DNA from 2 places in the Microbacterium natoriense genome. Region 2 is predicted to be linked to the other one. Evidence: predicted binding sites of a transcription regulator. Region 2 holds the regulator's gene; the other holds the start of a gene.
What was found. The regulator LexA, encoded in region 2, represses DNA repair genes until DNA is damaged. The targets are predictions, from matches to a motif close to TCGAACANNTGTTCGA.
Positions count from the first base shown of each region.

Region 1: the regulator LexA is predicted to act here: its motif matches at 1,394-1,409, upstream of QFZ53_RS05120 (HNH endonuclease signature motif containing protein).

Region 1 is NZ_JAUSXV010000001.1:1,095,683-1,105,331, forward strand. Features, by position in the region: gene QFZ53_RS05120 (HNH endonuclease signature motif containing protein) at 1-1,383, opposite strand, end outside; gene QFZ53_RS05125 (DUF4870 domain-containing protein) at 1,577-2,332, shown strand; gene QFZ53_RS05130 (Ig-like domain-containing protein) at 2,450-8,530, shown strand; gene QFZ53_RS05135 (Ig-like domain-containing protein) at 8,669-9,649, shown strand, end outside.
Region 2 is NZ_JAUSXV010000001.1:3,298,508-3,308,156, forward strand. Features, by position in the region: partial or broken gene infC (translation initiation factor IF-3) at 1-415, opposite strand, end outside; gene QFZ53_RS15585 (DUF1844 domain-containing protein) at 622-1,020, shown strand; gene QFZ53_RS15590 (SseB family protein) at 1,344-2,222, opposite strand; gene priA (bifunctional 1-(5-phosphoribosyl)-5-((5-phosphoribosylamino)methylideneamino)imidazole-4-carboxamide isomerase/phosphoribosylanthranilate isomerase PriA) at 2,206-2,952, opposite strand; gene hisH (imidazole glycerol phosphate synthase subunit HisH) at 3,053-3,688, opposite strand; gene hisB (imidazoleglycerol-phosphate dehydratase HisB) at 3,685-4,296, opposite strand; gene QFZ53_RS15610 (histidinol-phosphate transaminase) at 4,293-5,387, opposite strand; gene QFZ53_RS15615 (LysM peptidoglycan-binding domain-containing protein) at 5,505-5,867, opposite strand; gene lexA (transcriptional repressor LexA) at 6,162-6,848, shown strand; gene metE (5-methyltetrahydropteroyltriglutamate--homocysteine S-methyltransferase) at 6,967-9,279, opposite strand; gene QFZ53_RS15630 (methylenetetrahydrofolate reductase) at 9,311-9,649, opposite strand, start outside.

The DNA.
Region 1 (9,649 bases), 2.2 Mb from region 2:
AGGGCTGGTCCACTGCACTTCTCCGCCGGGGAGCTGCCGCGCTGTCCATCGGTGCCGCTCATCGAGGTCGGGGTGTTTCAGAGTGTGATGGCCGACGCAGAACGCCGAGAGGTTGTCGAGCCGGGTTCTGCCGCCGAGAGCATGGTCGTGATTGTGGTCGATCTGGCAGCGGTGCACCGGCATCCGGCATCCGGGGAATCGGCAATGCGGGTCGCGGGCACGCAGGAACCGTTTCATCGCGGCGGTCGGTGTGTACGCGTCGGTCTCGACGAGCATCCCGGTCGGGGAGAGGAACAGTCGCGACCAGGTGTCGGCGTGCCCGGCGAAGTCGCGGGCGGCGTCGGGCTGCAGGGGCCCGTGCCCGTCGAGCTCCGCGGGGCGGTCGTCGTGGTCGGCGAGGGTCGTCGCAGACAGGGTGACCTGCACCCGCCCGCGAATGTTCTCGATCGCCGTGCCGGTCACGGTGGTCGGGGCGGCGCCGAGGAGGAGGTCGGTGGCGAGATCGGCGCGCACCGCGTCGATTCCGCGGTCATCGATCCGAGGATGCTCCCAGTCGGGTGACGCGTCGTCGGTGAGGGGGTCAACGAGCGGGTCGGTGGTGAACGTGTCGGACTCGCCGAAGATGGCCATGTCGTCCCAGCCAGGGTCGGCGGCGTCGAGGTTCTCTGGGCGCACAGGGTCGTCACCGCGGTCGAGGACGTCGAGGTCGAGCACCGGGTCGGAGTCGTCAAGGGTGCTCATCAGATGCTGAGCGACCTGAGTCAGTCGGTCGAGGATCGCGACTGCGAGGTGCTCGGGCAGCACGAGCTGCAGCAGCGCGAGACCGTCGCCCACGCTCGTCATCGTCACGGTCCGCTCGCTCTGCGCGCGCCGATGCCGCTCGGTGACGCCGACGCCGGCAAGGGCGGCTGCGATCTGACGCACCTGTGCCTTCGTTCGCGCCGGGGTCGCGGTTTCGGCGACGAGGAGAGCGGCCGCCTCGTACATGTGATGCAGGCCCGCATCCGCTCGCCCGTCGTCGATCGCGTCGCGCACAGCGAACCCGGCCGAGATGATCTCGTGCACGTGCGCCGCCGTCACCTGTCCGCGCGTGAAGGATGCCACGACCTCGGGGTAGTCCCGCTGAAGGAAGAACGCGTCGACGAACGCCCGCTCGACTGTGCCCTGCGCGATGCGGCCGGAGGCGGAGTACTCCGCGATCATCGACCGGTGCATCGCGTCACGGTGGAACCCGTCACCCTGCACGTCCGCGTCGTACACCCGCAACCGGGCGGCAAGAAGATCGGACGCCCGCGCCTCCAAGACCGCGATCTGGCGGCGCGCCTCGAGCCAGTCGTCGAGCAGCGTCTGCCGCAACGCGAACTCGTCATCCAGGGAGGTCATGCCTCAAGTTTAGAACATAAGTACGAATAAAGGAAGGGGGCAGTCGCCTGTGTCCCCTCATCCATCAGCAGTTCGGACCGGAGCTCGAGCGCCTCTGCGGCTGCCTTCCCACGCGACGGAATCGCGCGCCCTCGATCGTGCGAGGATGGGAGCGTCGGGACTCAGGGGGAGCCCGACTGGCCGGGGGAGAGTCATGTCCGACGCGCAGTATCCGCAGCAGCCGAGATCGGCATCCGCCTACGAGCCGACGGCTCCTCCCGCGGTGCCACCGGGGCAGAGCCTGCCGCTCGCTCCTCTGAACCCCGGCCACTCCGCCGGCCCCGCACCTCTGCATCCGGCACCCGCACCGGGCTACCCGACGGCGCAGGGCGGCTACCCCGCGCCGAGCTACCCCAACGCGCAGGGCGGCTACCCGGCGCCGGGTTACCCGAGCGCACAGGGCGGATACCCCGCCCAGGGCTACCCGACGCCGCAGGGCTACCCGATGGCGCAAGGCGGATACCCGATCTCGCCCGGCTATCCCGCATACGGCTACGTCGTGCCCAGCGGTCGAAAGTTCTGGGGCCTGCAGTTCCTCGTCTTCGTGCCCTACGTCGGCGCCCTCGTGACGGTGATCGTCTCGCTCGTGCAACGCTCGAGCGCGCGTCGATCACCCCTCCCGATCGTCCGCGAGAACGCGCGCTGGGCGGCGAACTGGGCCCTCAGCTTCCTGCTGTACGTGATCGTCTCGTATGCGCTGATCGTGATCGTCGGCATCGCGACGTCGATCTCTTCATATGAGGAGTCGTACGGCGCCTATCGGAGTGCGCCGTCGGGCTGGATCGGCATCCCGGTGCTCCTTCTGCTCGGCATCGGGGTCTACTGCCTGGTCACCATGATCCGCGGGTGCGTGGTCTCCGACCGTGCTGTGCACCGCCCGGTGCTCGCGCTCCCGTTCCTCCGCGACTGAGGGCGGGATGGGCAGGTCTGCCCATCGTCGGTTCAGTCCGCGACAACTAGACTCGCCGGGTGCGTCGTCGGCTCGGAGCCGGCGCGGCGAGCAACAACCCCGGGGGAGTATCACCAGATGAAGGTCTTTTCGCGAATGCGCGCGCGGCCGAAGACGCTGGCGTCGGCGGCGGGCGTCGTCGCAGGCGTCGTCGCGATCACCACGTTGGCCTTCTCCTACCAGGGCAATCCCACCACCAAGGTCGACCTGAACGACGGCGGCGTGTGGATCACCAAGACCTCGAGCCTGCTCGTCGGGCATTTCAACTACGAGTCCGCACTTCTCGACGGCGGGCTGCGCAACGGCACCGACAGCTTCGACATCCTTCAGGATGCCGCGAACGTCGTCGTCGTCGACACCGACGCCGCCACCGCGACGGTCGTCGACCCCGCGCACGTCACACTGGCGGATTCGACCGCGATCCCCGGCTCGGCGAAGGTCGCGCTCGGGAATCAGACCGCTGCCGTCCTGGACCGCAAATCCGGCGATCTGTGGGTCGTGCCGATCAAGGGGCTCTCGTCGTTCGAGATCAAGGCCGCCGATCCCACTGCTGAACTCGGCGCGGACGCCGACGTCACGGTGGCGAAGGACGGCACCGTGTTCGGGCTCTCCTCGGCGCGCGGCGAGGTCGTCACGGTTCCCGTCGACAACGAAGGCGAGGGGCTGGAGCCCTCCACGTCCTCCATCGGAGAGATCGACGATTCCGAGACGGCGTCGATCACCGCGGTCGGCAGCACTCCCGTGGTGCTGGATTCCGCGGCGGGGGTCGTCCTCGCCCCCGGCGGCATCCGCACCGAGATCCCCGACGCCGATGGCGCGGTGCTGCAGCAGCCGTCGGCGCAGACGGGCTCGGTGTCCGTGGCCACGGCATCCTCGCTTCTGAGCATCCCGCTCGACGGCCGCGAGCCGACGACGACGGATGTCGGCGGCACGGGGGCGCCGGCGGCGCCGGTGTGGCTCCGCGGCTGCGCCTACGGCGCCTGGGCCGGATCGGCGACCTTCGTGCGGGAGTGCGAGGGCGACACGAACGACGTGAACCAGCAGATCCCGGATGCCGAGGGCTCGAAGCGCCTGGTCTTCCGTGTGAACCGGGACGTGATCGTGCTGAACGACACCGTCGGCGGAGCGGCATGGCTGCCCAACCAGAGTCTGCAGCGGGTCGACAACTGGGACGACATCGTCCCTCCTGAGGGCGAGTCGGAGAACCAGGAGGACACCACCGAGGAGACGGTGGAGACCACACTCCCCGAGCGCAGTGAGCAGAACACGGTCCCCGTCGCTGAGGACGACGACTTCGGCGTCCGTCCTGGACGCACGACGATGCTCCCGGTGCTCGACAACGACACCGACGCCGACGGCGACGTGCTCGTCGCCGCGCTCGCGCAGAGCCAGCCCGCGCTCGGCGACGTGCAGCCCGTGAACAACGGCGGCGCCCTGCAGATCGCGGTCGACGAAGACACCACGGGCGGCGGATCGTTCGAGTACGACATCGACGACGGGCGAGGAGGCAAAGCGTCGGCGACGGTGCAGCTCTCGGTGCACGGGTGGGATGTCAACGGCGCGCCCGGGCAGCAGCGCACGACCGCGCTCGCCGTCGAAGAAGGGGGCGCCGTCTCGTACAACGTGCTGCCCGACTGGCTCGACCCCGACGGCGACGACATGTATCTGCAGGACGTGATCGCCGCCCCGGGAGACGAGGTCGACTTCACGACCGACGGCCAGGTCACCTATCGCGCGGTCGCCAGCCTGCAGGGGCGCAAGGATATCCAGATCGTGGTGTCCGACGGACTCGGCGAGACCACCACGGGCACGCTGCGGCTCGACGTCCGACCGGCGGGGTCCACGCTCCCGAAGACGAACGCCGATCACGTCGTGACCCGCGTCGGTGAGACCATCGCCGTCGCGCCCCTTGTCAACGACACGAGCTCAGGGCGAGAGCCGCTGCGTCTCGTCAGGGTCGACGAGGTGGCGGGAGCGACCATCGTTTCCGACTTCCAGAACGATTCCTTCACGTTCCGCTCGGATGCCGCAGGCGTCTACTACGCCCAGTACCTCGTCAGCGCGGGTCCCAACGCGGTGCCGGGTCTGGTCAGAGTCGATGTGATGCCGCCCTCCGAGACCGCGCTGCCGCCGATCGCGGTGCGCGACGTCGCGCTGCTGCCGTCGGGCGGCGAGGTCCTCGTCGGCGTGCTCGGCAACGACACGGAGCCCTCGGGCGGCATCCTCGTGGTCCAGTCGGTCACGGTGCCGCCGCACAGCGGCATCTCGGTCTCCGTGCTGAATCACGAGACTCTGCGCATCGGCGACCAGGGTGCCCTCGATGAGCAGGTGCGCATCAGCTACCGCATCTCCAACGGCACGCAGACCGCCGAGGGAGACGTGATCGTGATCCCGATCCCTCGGCCGGCGCAGCTGATGCCGCCCGTCGCCAACGACGATGAGGTCGTGGTCCGCGCCGGCGACGTGGTCACGATTCCGGTGCTCGACAACGACACGCATCCCAACGGCGATGTGCTCCACGTCGATCCCGAACTGGTCGAGCCGCTGGTCGATCCGAAGGACGGCGAAGCCTTCGTCTCGCAGGACTTCGTGCGGTTCCGTGCGTCCGACACACCCGGAACCGTCTACGTGACCTATCAGGCGGTGGACTCGGCGGGCCAGAAGGATGCCGGATACATCACGATCCAGGTCCGCGCGATCGACGAGGAGGCGAACTCCGCCCCGAAGCCGAGGGACCTCACCGTGCGCGCGCTCAGCGGGTCGACCGTGCGCATCGCGGTTCCGCTCGACGGCATCGACGCGGACGGTGACTCCGTGGAGCTCATCGGTCAGGAGAGCGCACCGGGGAAGGGCCAGGTCGCCGAGGTGGGCAGCAACTACCTCGTGTACGAGGCCTTCGAGGATGCGACCGGAGTCGATTCGTTCACCTATCGCGTGCGCGATCGCCTCGGCAAGGAAGGCGTGGCGACGATCAGGGTCGGCATCGCGCCGGGAGACGCGGCGAACCAGGCGCCCTACGCGGTCAAGGACACGGTGGTCGTGCGGCCGGGCCGGACGATCGCCGTTCCCGTGCTCGCGAACGACTCCGACCCCGAAGGCGATGCGATCTCGCTGGTCAAGAAGGGGCTGGAGATCGCTCCCGATGCCGGTGTCGAGGCCAGCGTGTCGGGCGACCGTGTCGTGGTGAAGGCGCCGAACACGTCGATGGACACGTCGATCCAGTACACGATCCGCGATGCCAGGGGAGCCACGGCGACGGCCGTGCTGCAGATCACCGTCGACGAGGACGTGCCGCTGAAGGTGCCGACGGCGCGCGACGATCGCGTGGTCGCGGCCGACGCGAAGGAGAGCCTGCGCGTCGACGTCGATGTGCTCAAGAACGACGAGGACCCGGACGGCACCGTCGACGCGCTCGATCTGTCGGTCGAATCCGGCGGCGTCGTGCAGGACGACCGCTCCATCAGGGTGACCGTCGGCGCGGAGCGTCAGCTCATCCGCTACACGATCACCGATCAGGACGACCAGGCGGCTTCCGCCTTCCTCTTCGTCCCGGCGCTGAGCGAACTGCGCCCGACGCCGACGTCCACGAAGCCGGTCGTGGTCAAGAGCGGCGAGACGATCGAGCTTCCGCTGTCGAAGTACGTCACGGTCGCCGGCGGTGGCGACGTCGTGATCACCGAGGCGGCGAAGGTGAGCGCGGTGAACGCCGACGGAGCGCCGCTCATCAAGGACCAGTCGACCCTCGTCTACACGTCGAAGCCGGGGTACTTCGGCAAGGACGCGCTGACATTCGAGGTCACCGACGGCACCGGTCCGGACGATCCCGAGGGTCGGAAGGCGACCATCACGATCCCCATCACGGTGCTGCCGCCGGAGAACCAGCAGCCGGTGTTCGTGAACGGCCAGGTCGAGGTGGCCCCCGGAGAGCCGGCCACGACTCTGGATCTCGCCGCCCTCACGACCGACCCCGATCCCGAGGACGCGGACAACATCAGCTTCACCGTCAGCGGTCAGCCGAGCGGCGGCGTGAAGGCGCGCATCGACGGCACGAAGCTGCTCGTCGAAGCCGATTCGAGCACGCCCAAGGGGACGAGCGCGACCGTGCAGCTGCGCATCGACGACGGAACGACCGAGCCTGTCGAGGGCTCGGTGGCGGTGCTGGTCGCCGCGTCCACCAGATCGCTGCCGACGGCGAACACCGACACCGTCCCCGAAGCCGATCAGGGCAAGTCCATCACGGTGCCCGTGCTCGACAACGACGTGAATCCGTTCCCCGAGACACCGCTGAAGGTCGTCTCCGCCGTGTCCGAGACGGGATCGGGCGCGGTGTCGTTCACCGCGAGCGAGGTGAAGATCACACCCGATGCCAGCTTCGTCGGGACCATGGTGGTGCGCTACCGCATCCAGGATGCGACGAAGGATGCCGACCGCGAGGTCGACGGTCGCATCGTCGTGACGGTGCAGGGTGTGCCGGAGGCGCCCGGCACCCCGACGGTGTCGAGCGTGCAGGACCGCACCGTGGTGCTCTCCTGGTCGCCGCCGGCGAACAACGGCGCCGAGATCACCTCGTACACCGTGACCTCCGTCGCGGGCAACTACACGAAGAAGTGCACCTCGACGACGTGCACGCTCGACGGGCTCACGAACAACGTCGAGTACGTGTTCCAGGTCGTGGCGACCAACCGCGTCGGCGATGGCAAGCCCTCGGCGACCTCGGCTGTGGCCCGCCCCGATGCGCGCCCCGACACCCCGCAGCCGCCCAAGCTCGTGTTCGGCGACAAGAGCCTCAAGGTCTCCTGGGTGACGCCGACCACGCCTGGTTCGCCGGTGGAGTCGTACACGCTCGAAATCTCGCCGGCCCCGCCATCGGGAATCGCTCAGAAGACCGGCGTGACCGGCAACTCGCTCACCTGGGACGGACTGGAGAACGGCGCGAACTACCAGGTTCGCGTGCAGGCCGTCAACCGAGCGCCTGAGCCGTCCAGCTGGAGCGGGTGGTCGGCCGCAGAGATCCCGGCCGGAGTTCCGGGCACAGTGGCCGCGCCCGCGGCGCACAGCGCGCCGTCGGTCGGCAACCAGGCGCAGATGACCGTGACCTGGGGCGCCGCGCCTCAGAACGGCGACGCGATCGCGGAGTACCAGCTCATCGTGATGCGCGGCGGAAGCGTCGTGAACCGCGTCACCGGCATCCCCGGAACCCAGCTCAGCCAGACCGTGACCGTGGCGACGTCGACGGCCGACTACACATACGCCGTGCTCGCCCGCAACAAAGCCGGCTGGAGCGCGCAGAGTCCCGCGTCGGCACCGCAGCGCGCGTTCGGCAGCCCGGGTGCGCCGACCATCACCGGGGCGCAGGAGCACGACGGCTACGTCACCGTGACATACAGCGTCGCAGACACCAACGGGGCGAACGCGGCAAGCGGAGAAGTGCGTTACGAATACTCCCTCAACGGCGCCGCGTGGAGCCGCAGTTGGGACGGGACGCGCATCAATGCGGCCAACGGCGCCAGTTACACGGTCCGGGTCAGGGCCTACTCGGTCGTGAACGGACAGGAATCGCAACCGGGGGCGTCGTCCGCGTCCTCGGCCCCGCTTCGGCCGTACGGGCCGGTGCGGAACCCGGGTGTCTCGGCCGCGAACCAGGGCACGTCGGTCAAGGTCGCCTGGTCCCCGCCGAACCCGAACGGCCGAAACATCGTGCAGGTGCTGGTCAGCCTCGACAACGGCGGCTGGCAGGACCTCGGTCTGAGCGGCAGCCGCAACCTCGGCAACGGGTACAGCGAGACGCACAGCATCCAGGTCAAGGCCAAGGACGAGGCCGGCCAGTGGTCGAACGTGGTGTCCGCATCGGCGGTGACCGACTCGAAGCCGGTACCCGAGGCGTGGGTCACCAGAGGTGAAGCGAAGACGAACGGCTGCACCAGCGTGAACGGCGGACCCTGCTACAACCTCAAGCTGAACACCAAGAACTTCGCGGGCGGCTCGTACCGCGTCGAGTGCACCGCCGACGGGAAGGTCTTCTCGACCAACGCGGGGTTCCCCGTCGACATCCCCTCGAACGGATCGGTGATCATCGACTGCTGGAACGGCTACGTCACCCGGAAGGGCGTGAACATCATCGGCGGCAACCCGTCGAGCGCGCAGGAGGGCAACTTCTAGACGCCGTCACGAGCATGCACCCATGGGCAGAACTGCCCATGGGTGCATGACCGCCGACGGCTAGACTCGGCACGGGCGTGGAGTGCCTCAGCGCGCACGCGCGGGCACCCGAGAACGTGGCCCTGGGGGGAACCGGGTATGAGGGTGCTGTCGTGGATGCGCGCGCGTCCGAAGGTGCTGGCGTCGACGGCCGGAGTCGCCATCGCGGCCGTCGCCATCACCACGATGGCGATCACGTACCAGGGCAACCCCACCACCAAGGTCGATCTGAACGACGGCGGCGTCTGGATCACGAAGACCTCGAGCGTGCTCGTGGGGCACTTCAATCACGAGTCGACCCTGCTCGACGGAGGTCTTCGGACCACCGGCGAGAACTACGACATCCTGCAGGACAAGAGCAACATCCTGCTCGTCGACCGCGGCTCGTCCTCGGTCACGGCAATCGACGCCGCACGTGTCGCGCTCGGTGACAACAGCCGCATCCCTGCGTCGGCGAAGGTCGCGCTCGGCGACAAGACGGCCGCGATCCTCGATCAGAAGTCGGGAAAGCTCTGGGTCGTGCCCGTGAAGGGCATCGCGGCCTTCGAGATCGAATCCGCGAAACCCGCCGCTGACCTCGGCGCCGGGGCCGATGCGACCGTCGCCTCCGACGGCACCGTGTTCGGCCTGTCCGCGGAGCGTGGCGAGGTCGTCACCATCCCGGTCGACCGCGAGGGCCAGGAGCTCGCGTCCTCGACGGCCTCCCTCGGCGACATCGACGACTCCGTCGCCCCGAAGATCACGGCCGTCGGGCGAGTGCCCGTCGTCCTCGACGCGGCAGCAGGAGTGGTCACCACCCCCGGCGGGTTCCGGACGAAGATCGCGGATGCTGCGGACGCGGTGCTGCAGCGGGCGTCCGCAGCATCCGGCGAGGTCGTGCTGGCCACCGCCGACGCACTGGTGAGCGTGCCGCTCGACGGCAGCGAGCCGACCACGACCAAAGCAGGGGGCGCCGGCATCCCCGCCGAACCTGTCTCATTGCGCGGCTGCACGTACGGCGCCTGGGCGGGGTCCGCCCGTTTCGTGCGCGAATGCGCCGGATCCGAGGACGACGTCTCCGCCCGGATCAGCGGAGCCGAG
Region 2 (9,649 bases):
GCGGAACAGGATCATCGCCTTCACCTTGTCGCCGGCCTTGAGGAAGCCCTCGGCACGCTTGAGCTTCGTCGTATAGTCGTGCGCCTCGATCTTCAGGGCGGAAGCGGACCTCCTTGAGGATGGTGTTCGCCTGGTTGCGGCGAGCTTCCTTCTCCTTCTGGGCGGCTTCGTACTTGAACTTGCCGTAGTCCATGATCTTGACCACGGGCGGCTTCGAGTTGGGTGCGACCTCGACGAGGTCGAGGTCGGCTTCCTGCGCAAGGCGCAGCGCCGCCTCGATGCGGACGACGCCGATCTGCTCACCCGCGGGGCCGACGAGGCGGACCTCGGGGACGCGGATGCGCTCATTGGTGCGGGGATCGCTGATGCGTGACTCCTTAGACGATGGTTTCGGCCACCAGGATGCTGTCGGCATCCCGGGCGAAATCGGAGTCGTCCCCCACCCGCCGGCATTCAGACGCCGGCTCTGCACCCAGACAACCGGGGCATCTCTCGATGCGATCCGGTGGAGTGCTAGACCCGGTAGCCTTGAACGGCAAGCGCGGGTGGGAAGTGAATCCTCTTTCGTACCAGAGCATGACGCTCCGGAGCCCGACACAGTCTAACAGAAGGCAAGGCGAAGTGACGAACCAGGCATCGGACGAGGCTGCACGCGAGCGCGAAGAGCGCTGGGCGCGGCAGGAGGAGGCGGCTTCCTCCGCCACGCGGGACATCGCGGACGTGCCCGCTGTGGAGGTCATCACCACCGCCGCCGTGCATCTCATGAGCGCAGCCGCGGTCAAGCTCGGGCTCGCGGACGACCCGGATGCCGCAGCGCAGCTCGACCTCGACGAGGCTCGCAAGCTCATCAACGCTCTGGCCGGCCTCATCACCGCCGGCGCGCCGGAGATCAGCGACATGCACGCGAGGTCTCTGCGCGACGGGCTCCGGTCGCTGCAGCTCGCGTTCCGCGAGGCGTCGAGCATCCCCGACCCGATCGGCAAGGGGCCGGGCGAGAAGTGGACCGGGCCGGTCAACTGAACTGACCGCCCCGGGCTGCGGTCCTCCAGGCTCCGGGATTCGCTCCTCAGGCAAAGAGCGGGGACCCTCCCGCTTCGCGGGACCCTCCCGATTTGCCGGAGGAGCGAATCCCTGCGCCTTCCGACCCTGCGCCCTCGCGTCACCGTTGACTTCGGCTGAAGAGCATGGGTGCGAACCGACTAGTCCTGGGCGACCAGTAGCGGGGCTCATCAAGCCGTTGTCTCGCTGTTCGCACACTGCCGGTCGTTGAGCGAGAGAGAGCAGCGAGCGAGACGAAACGCGGTGAGGCGCACGACTCATGCTCCGCGTCGGCACCGCATCGTTCAGGCCGAGCGGCGCAACTTCACGGTCAGGGAGTCGGCGAGCACGGCGATGCGATCGTCTGCCGCCCAGCGTTGCGCGAGGCGCTGCAGGACCGCATCCAGCACATCTTTTTCAAGGCCGTCGACGAGCTCGAGGATCACCACGAGCTCGGGGCCGCGCAGACGCGCATCGGGGTCTCCCGCGTCGACCGCCACGTCGATCACAGCCAGCTCGTGCGCCACACTGGCCTGGAGAGCCTGGAATACCTCGGGCGACAGGAAGCTCGGCTCCCACGTCTGCCCCTGGGCGACCGCCCAGACGGCAGGACGGCGGAGCACGAACTCGGTCTCAGAGGTCGGATCCAGAACGATCAGGTCGGTGTCCTCCGCCGAGGCCGCGAGAGCCGCACGCACCGCTTCTACCGGAATCGGCCGCGCGGTCGCATCCCACCTCTGCATCGCCTGCACAGAGGAGAAGACAGGCTGAACGCGACGCCCGTCAGGAGCGGCGACGGTCACGATCGACAATTCCTGGGTCTTGTCGACGACAAGCCCGGTGGGCCCGACGCCTTCGTCGCCCTTCTCGGCGACGAGAGGGATGAGGACGCGCGCCGAGCGGAAGGCGTCGACGACCTCGGCCTGCGACCCCTCACCCGACCGGAACCTCAGCAGGGCGTCGAGCAGAGCGGGATCAGCCGATCCGTCATCCCCGGCATGCGGGTTCGACTCGAAGCTGCGCCCCTCCCACGGGACGCCTGCCGAATCGCCGGCCCCGCCTGGAGGCGCCGAATCGCCGGCCCCGCCTGGAGGCGCAGAATCGCCGGCTCCGCCCTGACCGGCCGGGATGCCGTGGCCGTGCGACTCCGGTCCGCAGGAGAGGGGGTCAGTCTCCTGCGACATCCAGCGCCTCGGCCAGCGTGAACGCGCCGGCGTAGAGAGCCTTGCCGACGATCGCGCCTTCGACGCCGAGCGGCACGAGCTCGCGAAGAGCGACGATGTCATCGAGATTGGCGATGCCGCCGGAGGCGACGACGGGTTTCGGAGTGCGCGACGTCATCTCGCGCAGCAGCTCGAGGTTCGGGCCGCGCAGCGTTCCGTCCTTCGTGACGTCGGTGACGACGTACCGGCTGCAACCGGCATCCTCGAGCCTGGCCAGGACCTCCCAGAGGTCGCCGCCGTCCTTGGTCCAGCCACGAGCGGCGAGCGTCGTGCCGCGCACGTCGAGGCCGACCGCGATCGCTTCGCCGTAGCGGCCGATCACGTCGGCCGCCCACTCCGGGTTCTCCAACGCGGCCGTGCCGAGGTTGATGCGTGTAGCCCCGCTCTCGAGCGCCGCCTCGAGGGTGGCGTCGTCACGGATGCCGCCGGAGAGTTCGACGTTCACGTTCTTGAACTGCTTGATGACCTTGCGCAGGATCGGCGCGTTGCTGCCGCGCCCGAAGGCCGCGTCGAGGTCGACGAGGTGGATCCACTGCGCACCCTGTGCGACCCACTCCCCCGCGGCGTCCAGCGGGTCGCCATAGCTGGTCTCGCTTCCGGCCTCGCCCTGCGTGAGACGGACGGCCTTGCCGCCGGCGACGTCGACCGCAGGGAGCAGAGTGAGCGAAGGGGACTGTGCGAAGTCGTTCATGACGTCCTTGAGTGGTGGGAGGGCGCCCATGGCGGGCACGAGAAACGAGGGTACCCCTGCGATCGACGCTCACCCAAATGCGTGACGTCGAACACCGGGATCAGAGGCTTCCGACCCAGTTGCGCAGCAGCTGGATGCCGGCGTCCCCCGACTTCTCCGGGTGGAACTGCGTGGCCGACAGCGGTCCGTTCTCGACCGCCGCGAGGAAGGGGTCGCCATACGTCGTCCATGTGAGCACGGGCTGCGGGAACGGCGGGATCACGTCGAGCTCCCACGACTGCGCGGCATAGGAGTGCACGAAGTAGAAGCGCTCGTCTTCGATGCCCCGGAACAGCACGCTGTCATCGCCGGGCTCGACCGTGTTCCAGCCCATGTGCGGGAGGACGGGGGCGTTGAGCTCGGTGACCGCACCCGGCCACTCGCCGAGACCCTCCGTGTCACGCCCCCGCTCGACCCCGTGGGCGAAGAGCACCTGCATGCCCACGCAGATGCCGAGCACCGGTCGCCCGCCCGCGAGTCGACGGTCGATGATCTCGTCACCGCCGTGCGCGTACAGGGCGTCGCGGACGGCCTGGAAGGCACCGACGCCGGGCACGACGAGACCATCGGCCTCGAGCGCGAGCTTCTTGTCTCGCGTGAGCACGGCATCCGCACCGGCGGCGACGAGAGCTTTGACCGCGGAGTGCACGTTGCCGGATTCGTAGTCGAAGACGGCGACTCTCGGTGCAGTGCTCACAGTGCGCCCTTGGTCGACGGGATGCCGTCGACCAGTGGATCGAGTGCCTTCGCCTGGCGGAACGCACGTGCGAACGCCTTGTACTCCGCTTCCGCGATGTGGTGCGGGTCACGGCCGCCGAGAACGCGCACGTGCACAGTGAGACCGGCGTTGAAGGTGATGGCTTCGAAAGAGTGACGCACGAGCGCGCCGGTGAAGTGGCCGCCGATGAGGTGGAACTCGAAGCCCGTCGGCTCGCCTTCGTGCACGAGGTACGGACGCCCCGAGATGTCGACGACAGCCTGAGCGAGAGCCTCGTCGAGAGGCACGAGAGCGTCGCCGTACCGCGAGATGCCCGACTTGTCGCCGAGTGCCTCGCGGATCGCCTGGCCGAGCACGATCGAGACGTCCTCGACCGTGTGGTGCGCGTCGATGTCGGTGTCGCCGGACGCGCGCACGGTGAGGTCGGTGAGCGAGTGCTTCGCGAACGCCGTGAGCATGTGATCGAAGAACGGCACGGAGGTGTCGATGTGACTGACGCCCGTCCCGTCGAGGTTCAACTCGAGTTCGACGGTCGACTCGGACGTGCTGCGGACACGACGAGAGGTGCGAGGCGCGGGGGTGCTCATGAAGCCGATCCTATCGAGGCGAGAGCGTCCAGGAACGCCGTGGTCTCCGCCTCGGTTCCCGCGGTGACGCGGAGGTGCCCGGGGATCCCGACGTCGCGGATGAGCACGCCCTGGTCGTACAGCCCCTGCCAGGTCGCCTTCGGATCGGACACGCCACCGAACAGGACGAAGTTCGACCAGGACTCGTGGGGGGTGTAGCCGAGCGCCTCGAGCGTGGCCGAGATGCGGTCGCGCTGCTCGACGATCTCGTCGACCATCCCCAGCATCACGTCGGCGTTGCGCAGAGCGGCGACGGCAGCGGCCTGCGTGAGCGCACTCAGGTGGTACGGCAGACGCACCAGCCTCAGTGCGTCGATGAACGCGGGGTCGGCGGCGAGATAGCCGACTCGGGCGCCCGCGAAGGCGAAGGCCTTGCTCATGGTCCGCGAGACGGCGAGGCGCGGACGCCCCTCGAGCAGGCTGAGAGCGGATGCCGCATCCCGCGGCGCGAACTCCTGATAGGCCTCGTCCACGATCACGATGCCACGAGCCGCGTCGTACACCGCCTCGACCACGTCGAGCCCGAGCGGCGTGCCGGTCGGATTGTTCGGCGAGCACAACAGGATCACGTCGGGATCCGCGTCGCGCACCTGCGCCGCGGCGTCGTCCGGGGTGATCGTGTAGTCCGGCTCGCGGGTGCCGGCCACCCAGCGGGCACCTGTCCCCTGAGCGATCAGCGGATACATCGAATAGGTGGGCGCGAAACTGAACGCGGTGCGCCCAGGGCCGCCGAAGGCCTGCAGGATGTGCTGCAGCACCTCATTCGATCCGTTGCCCGCCCAGATCTGCTCGGAGGTCAGACCGTGCCCGAGGTACGACGCGAACGCCTCACGCAGCGTCGTGAACTCCCGGTCGGGGTAGCGGTTCACGTCGCGGATCGCGACCGCGATGTCGTCGAGGATGTCGCTGGCGACAGCATCCGGCACCGGATGGGTGTTCTCGTTGACGTTGAGCGCGATCGGGAGGGGAGCCTGCGGTGCACCGTAAGGCGTCAGCCCCCGGAGGTCGTCGCGAAGCGGCAGGTCGTCAAGAGAAGCGGTCACCCTTCCCATGCTAGAACGCACCGGCTATGCAACCGAGCCAGGTGACACACTTCGCCCCTTGGGTTCCTGAGCCTGCCGAAGGACGCTCCCAGAACCGAACGATGGTCAGTTCGTGTACATCGATGGTCAGTTCGTGTACCGAGCAGGGATCGCGAGCTCGTCACCGACCTGCAGGGTCGAACCCTCGAGCATGTTGAGGTCGCTGATCTCGTCCATGACGCCGCGCGGGTCCTCATTCGGAGCGACCTTCGAGGCGATCGACCAGAGCGAGTCACCGGGCACGACCGTGACGGTCTCGAACGTCGCCGTGGAGACCGCGTCGTTCGAGGCCAGAGCGCTGCCGCCGCTGAGGACGCCGAATGCGATACCAGCGGCGAGAGGGATCGACGCGAGAGCCAGGAGCACACGGCGACCACGCGCCGTCACTCGCAGGCGCGTCGCCGGACGTGCCGGAAGAACTGCCGCGGTGCCGAAGGCGATGGTGCTCATGTCGTGCTCCTTCTCGTCGCTTCCCTGCGGGAAGCCCCCTGAGGGGGAAGTTGGCGTAGCGTTCGCATTCAGGACTCGGCCGGGAGCCGTGGATGCGAAGCTACGTTCCGAATCTATATTCGAATTCGAACATCTGTCAAGCGTTCTTCGAAACCTGGTTCGAGAATCTGCCGACACGCTCGAACAGATCTTCCAGATCGGCCCGTTTCTCGGATACGGTTTCGATACGGACACCACATCACGGACCACCGACATTCGAACTGCGGCCCCGGAATCACGCATCTAAGGAGCACGATGAGCGACAACTCCGCACCTGAGCCCGAGGCGCCGCGCACCCGTCGCCGCAAGAGCCTGAGCCCCAAGCAGATGGCGATCCTCGAGGTGATCCAGAACTCGATCAGCCGGCACGGCTATCCGCCGAGCATGCGCGAGATCGGCGACGCCGTCGGCCTCAAGTCGCTGTCGAGCGTCACCCATCAGCTCGGCCAGCTCGAGCTCAGCGGCTACCTGCGCCGCGACCCTGGAAAGACCCGTGCCATGGAGGTGCTGATCGATCTGCCAGGCACGAGCGGCGAGAACCCCGCCGACGTCGCGACCCCGGTGGGCGATGCCGCCCTGGTTCCGCTCGTCGGACGCATCGCAGCCGGAGTCCCGATCACGGCCGATCAGCAGGTCGAGGAGATCTTCCCGCTTCCCCGCCAGCTGGTGGGCAAGGGCGACCTGTTCATGCTCAAGGTGTCAGGCGAGTCCATGATCGACGCGGCGATCTGCGACGGCGACTGGGTCGTCGTCCGCACCCAGCACACGGCCGAGAACGGCGAGATCGTCGCCGCCATGCTCGACGGCGAGGCCACGGTCAAGGTCCTCCGCCGTCGAGACGGTCACACCTGGCTGCTCCCCCGGAACTCCGCCTTCGAACCGATCCTCGGCGACGAATCGACGATCCTCGGCAAGGTCGTCGCGGTGCTCCGCGCCGTCTGAACGGTCTCCGACGCGCAGAAGCCCCCTTCACAGGTGAAGGGGGCTTCTGCTGTTCGCGGCAGCGCCGGCATCCGTCCTCGACGGGCTCCCGGCGCTGCTGCGTCCCGACGATCCTCGATCAGACGGCGACCGAGACATCCTCCCGGACGCGACGGGTCGCCTCGACGATGTTGCGCAGCGACGCGACCGTCTCGTCGTATCCGCGGGTCTTCAGACCGCAATCCGGGTTCACCCAGAGCTGACGCAGCGGGATCTCGTCGACGGCCCGGCGCAGGAGCGCCTCGACCTCCTCGACGCTCGGCACGCGCGGCGAGTGGATGTCGTACACGCCGGGCCCGATGCCGTGGTCGAAGCCCGACTCGGCGACGTCCGCGACGACCTCCATACGGCTGCGTGCCGCCTCGATCGAGGTGACGTCGGCGTCGAGCGCCCGGATCGCGTCGATCACGACCCCGAACTCCGAGTAGCAGAGGTGCGTGTGCACCTGCGTGCCCGAGGCGGCTCCACCCGTGGCGAGACGGAACGAGTCCACCGACCACTGCAGGTACTCGGGCTGGTCCGCCTTCTTGAGCGGGAGCAGCTCGCGCAGCGCGGGCTCGTCGACCTGGATGATCGCGATGCCCGCGGCCTCGAGGTCGGCGATCTCATCGCGCAGCGCGAGCGCGACCTGGTTGGCCGTCTCGGCGAGCGGCTGGTCGTCGCGGACGAACGACCAGGCGAGGATCGTCACGGGGCCCGTGAGCATGCCCTTCATGTGCGCGGTGGTCAGGGACTGCGCGTACGTGGACCAGCCCACCGTGATGGGCGCCGGACGCGAGACGTCGCCCCAGAGGATGGACGGACGCGTCGCGCGGGAACCGTAGGACTGCACCCAGCCGTTCTCGGTGACGTCGAAGCCATCGAGGTTCTCGGCGAAGTACTGCACCATGTCGTTGCGCTCCGGCTCGCCGTGCACGAGGACGTCGAGACCGAGATCCTCCTGCAGCGAGACGACGCTGGCGACCTCGCGCCGCAGGAACTCCTCGTAGTCCTCCACGGGGATCTCGCCCTTCGTGAAGCGGGCGCGTGCCTGGCGGATGTCACCGGTCTGCGGGAACGATCCGATCGTGGTGAGCGGCAGGGCGGGCAGGCCGAGCGCCTCCTGGGCCGCTTCGCGCTCCTCGTACGACGCACGCGAGAAGTCGGCGTCGGTGAGGGCGCGATCGCGCACGGCGCCGTCGCGCACGCCCGGGGCCGACAGCCGGTCGGCCAGGGCGGCGGATGCCGCGTCGAGCTCGGCCGCGATCGCGCTGCGTCCTTCGGCGAGGCCGCGAGCGAGGGTCACGACCTGCGCGACCTTCTGGTCGGCGAACGCGAGCCATGAGACCAGGCGCGCGTCGAGCTTCGTCTCGTCGTCGACGTCATGCGGCACGTGCAGCAGCGAGGTGGAGGTGGATGCCGAGACGGATGCCGCACCGAGTCCGCCCAGCGCCTCGAGCTTGTCGGCCGCCGCAGCGAGATCGCCGCGCCAGATGTTGTGCCCGTCGATCGCTCCCCCGACGAGGGCCTTGCCTTCGAGGCCCGGGACCTGCGCGGGCACTCCACCGCGGACGAGGTCCACCGCGATCGCCTCGATCGGGGCGGCGGCGAGCACCGGGAACACCTCGCCGAGGTCGGCGTAGGGAGCTGCGACCAGGATCGAGGGACGGTCGGACGAGCCACCGAGCACAGCCAGAGCGCGGGCCGCAGCATCCGCCAGCTGGGCGACGGACGCGGGCAGCGACTCGCTCACGAGCGCCGGTTCGTCGAGCTGCACCCACTCCGCTCCCGCATCCTTCAGGGCCGCGAGGAGTTCGACGTAGACGGGCAGAAGGTCGTCGAGGCGGGAAAGCGGGTCGAAGTCGTCGGGCGCGCCGTCCGCCGCCTTCGCCAGCGCGAGGAGCGTGACGGGTCCGACGATCACGGGACGCGTCACGAAGCCGGCGGCGACGCCCTCGGCGACGTCGCGCACGAGACGGTCGTCGGAGAGCGAGAAGCTCGTGTCCGGCCCGATCTCGGGCACCAGGTAGTGATAGTTCGAGTCGAACCACTTCGTCATCTCGAGCGGAGCGCGATCGCCCTCACCGCGCGCGATCGTGAAGTAGGCGGGAAGCCCGATCTTGCCGTCCGCCGCGCGGAGGTCTTCGAAGCGTGCGGGGATCGCACCGACGGCGACTGCGGCGTCGAGCACCTGGTCGTAGAAGGAGAACGACTCGGGGATGGCGGAGTCGGCGCGGCCGAGACCGAGCGAGGCGAGTCGTTCGCGGGTCGCGGCTCGGAGTTCCGCGGCGGTCGCCTCGAGCTGGGCGAGGTCGGAGCGACCGGCCCAGAACGCCTCGACGGCCTTCTTGAGCTCGCGGCGTCGGCCGATGCGGGGGTAGCCGAGGATGGTGCCCTCAGGGAATCCGGACATGGTGGAGCCTTTCGATGGGGGTTCAGCGGGGTCAGCGGATGCGAGCGACCGGCAGGACGCCGGCCTCTTCGAGAACGGTGAGCACGGTGTCGTGCTGGTTGAACGCGTACAGGTGGATGCCGGGGGCACCGCCCGCGATCACCTCGCGGGCGAGACGGGCCGCCCACTCGACGCCGATCTCATGGCGCCCCTCCGGCGTCGGCTCGACATCGAGCGCGATGGCGAGTTCGCTCGGCAGGATCTCGCCCGTCAGCTCGAGCACGCGAGCCAGACGCACAGGCGACACGATCGGCATGATGCCGGGGAGGATCGGGATGGTGACCCCCTCGGCGCGCGCCTTCTCGACGAAGCTCAGGTAGTCGTCGGAGTG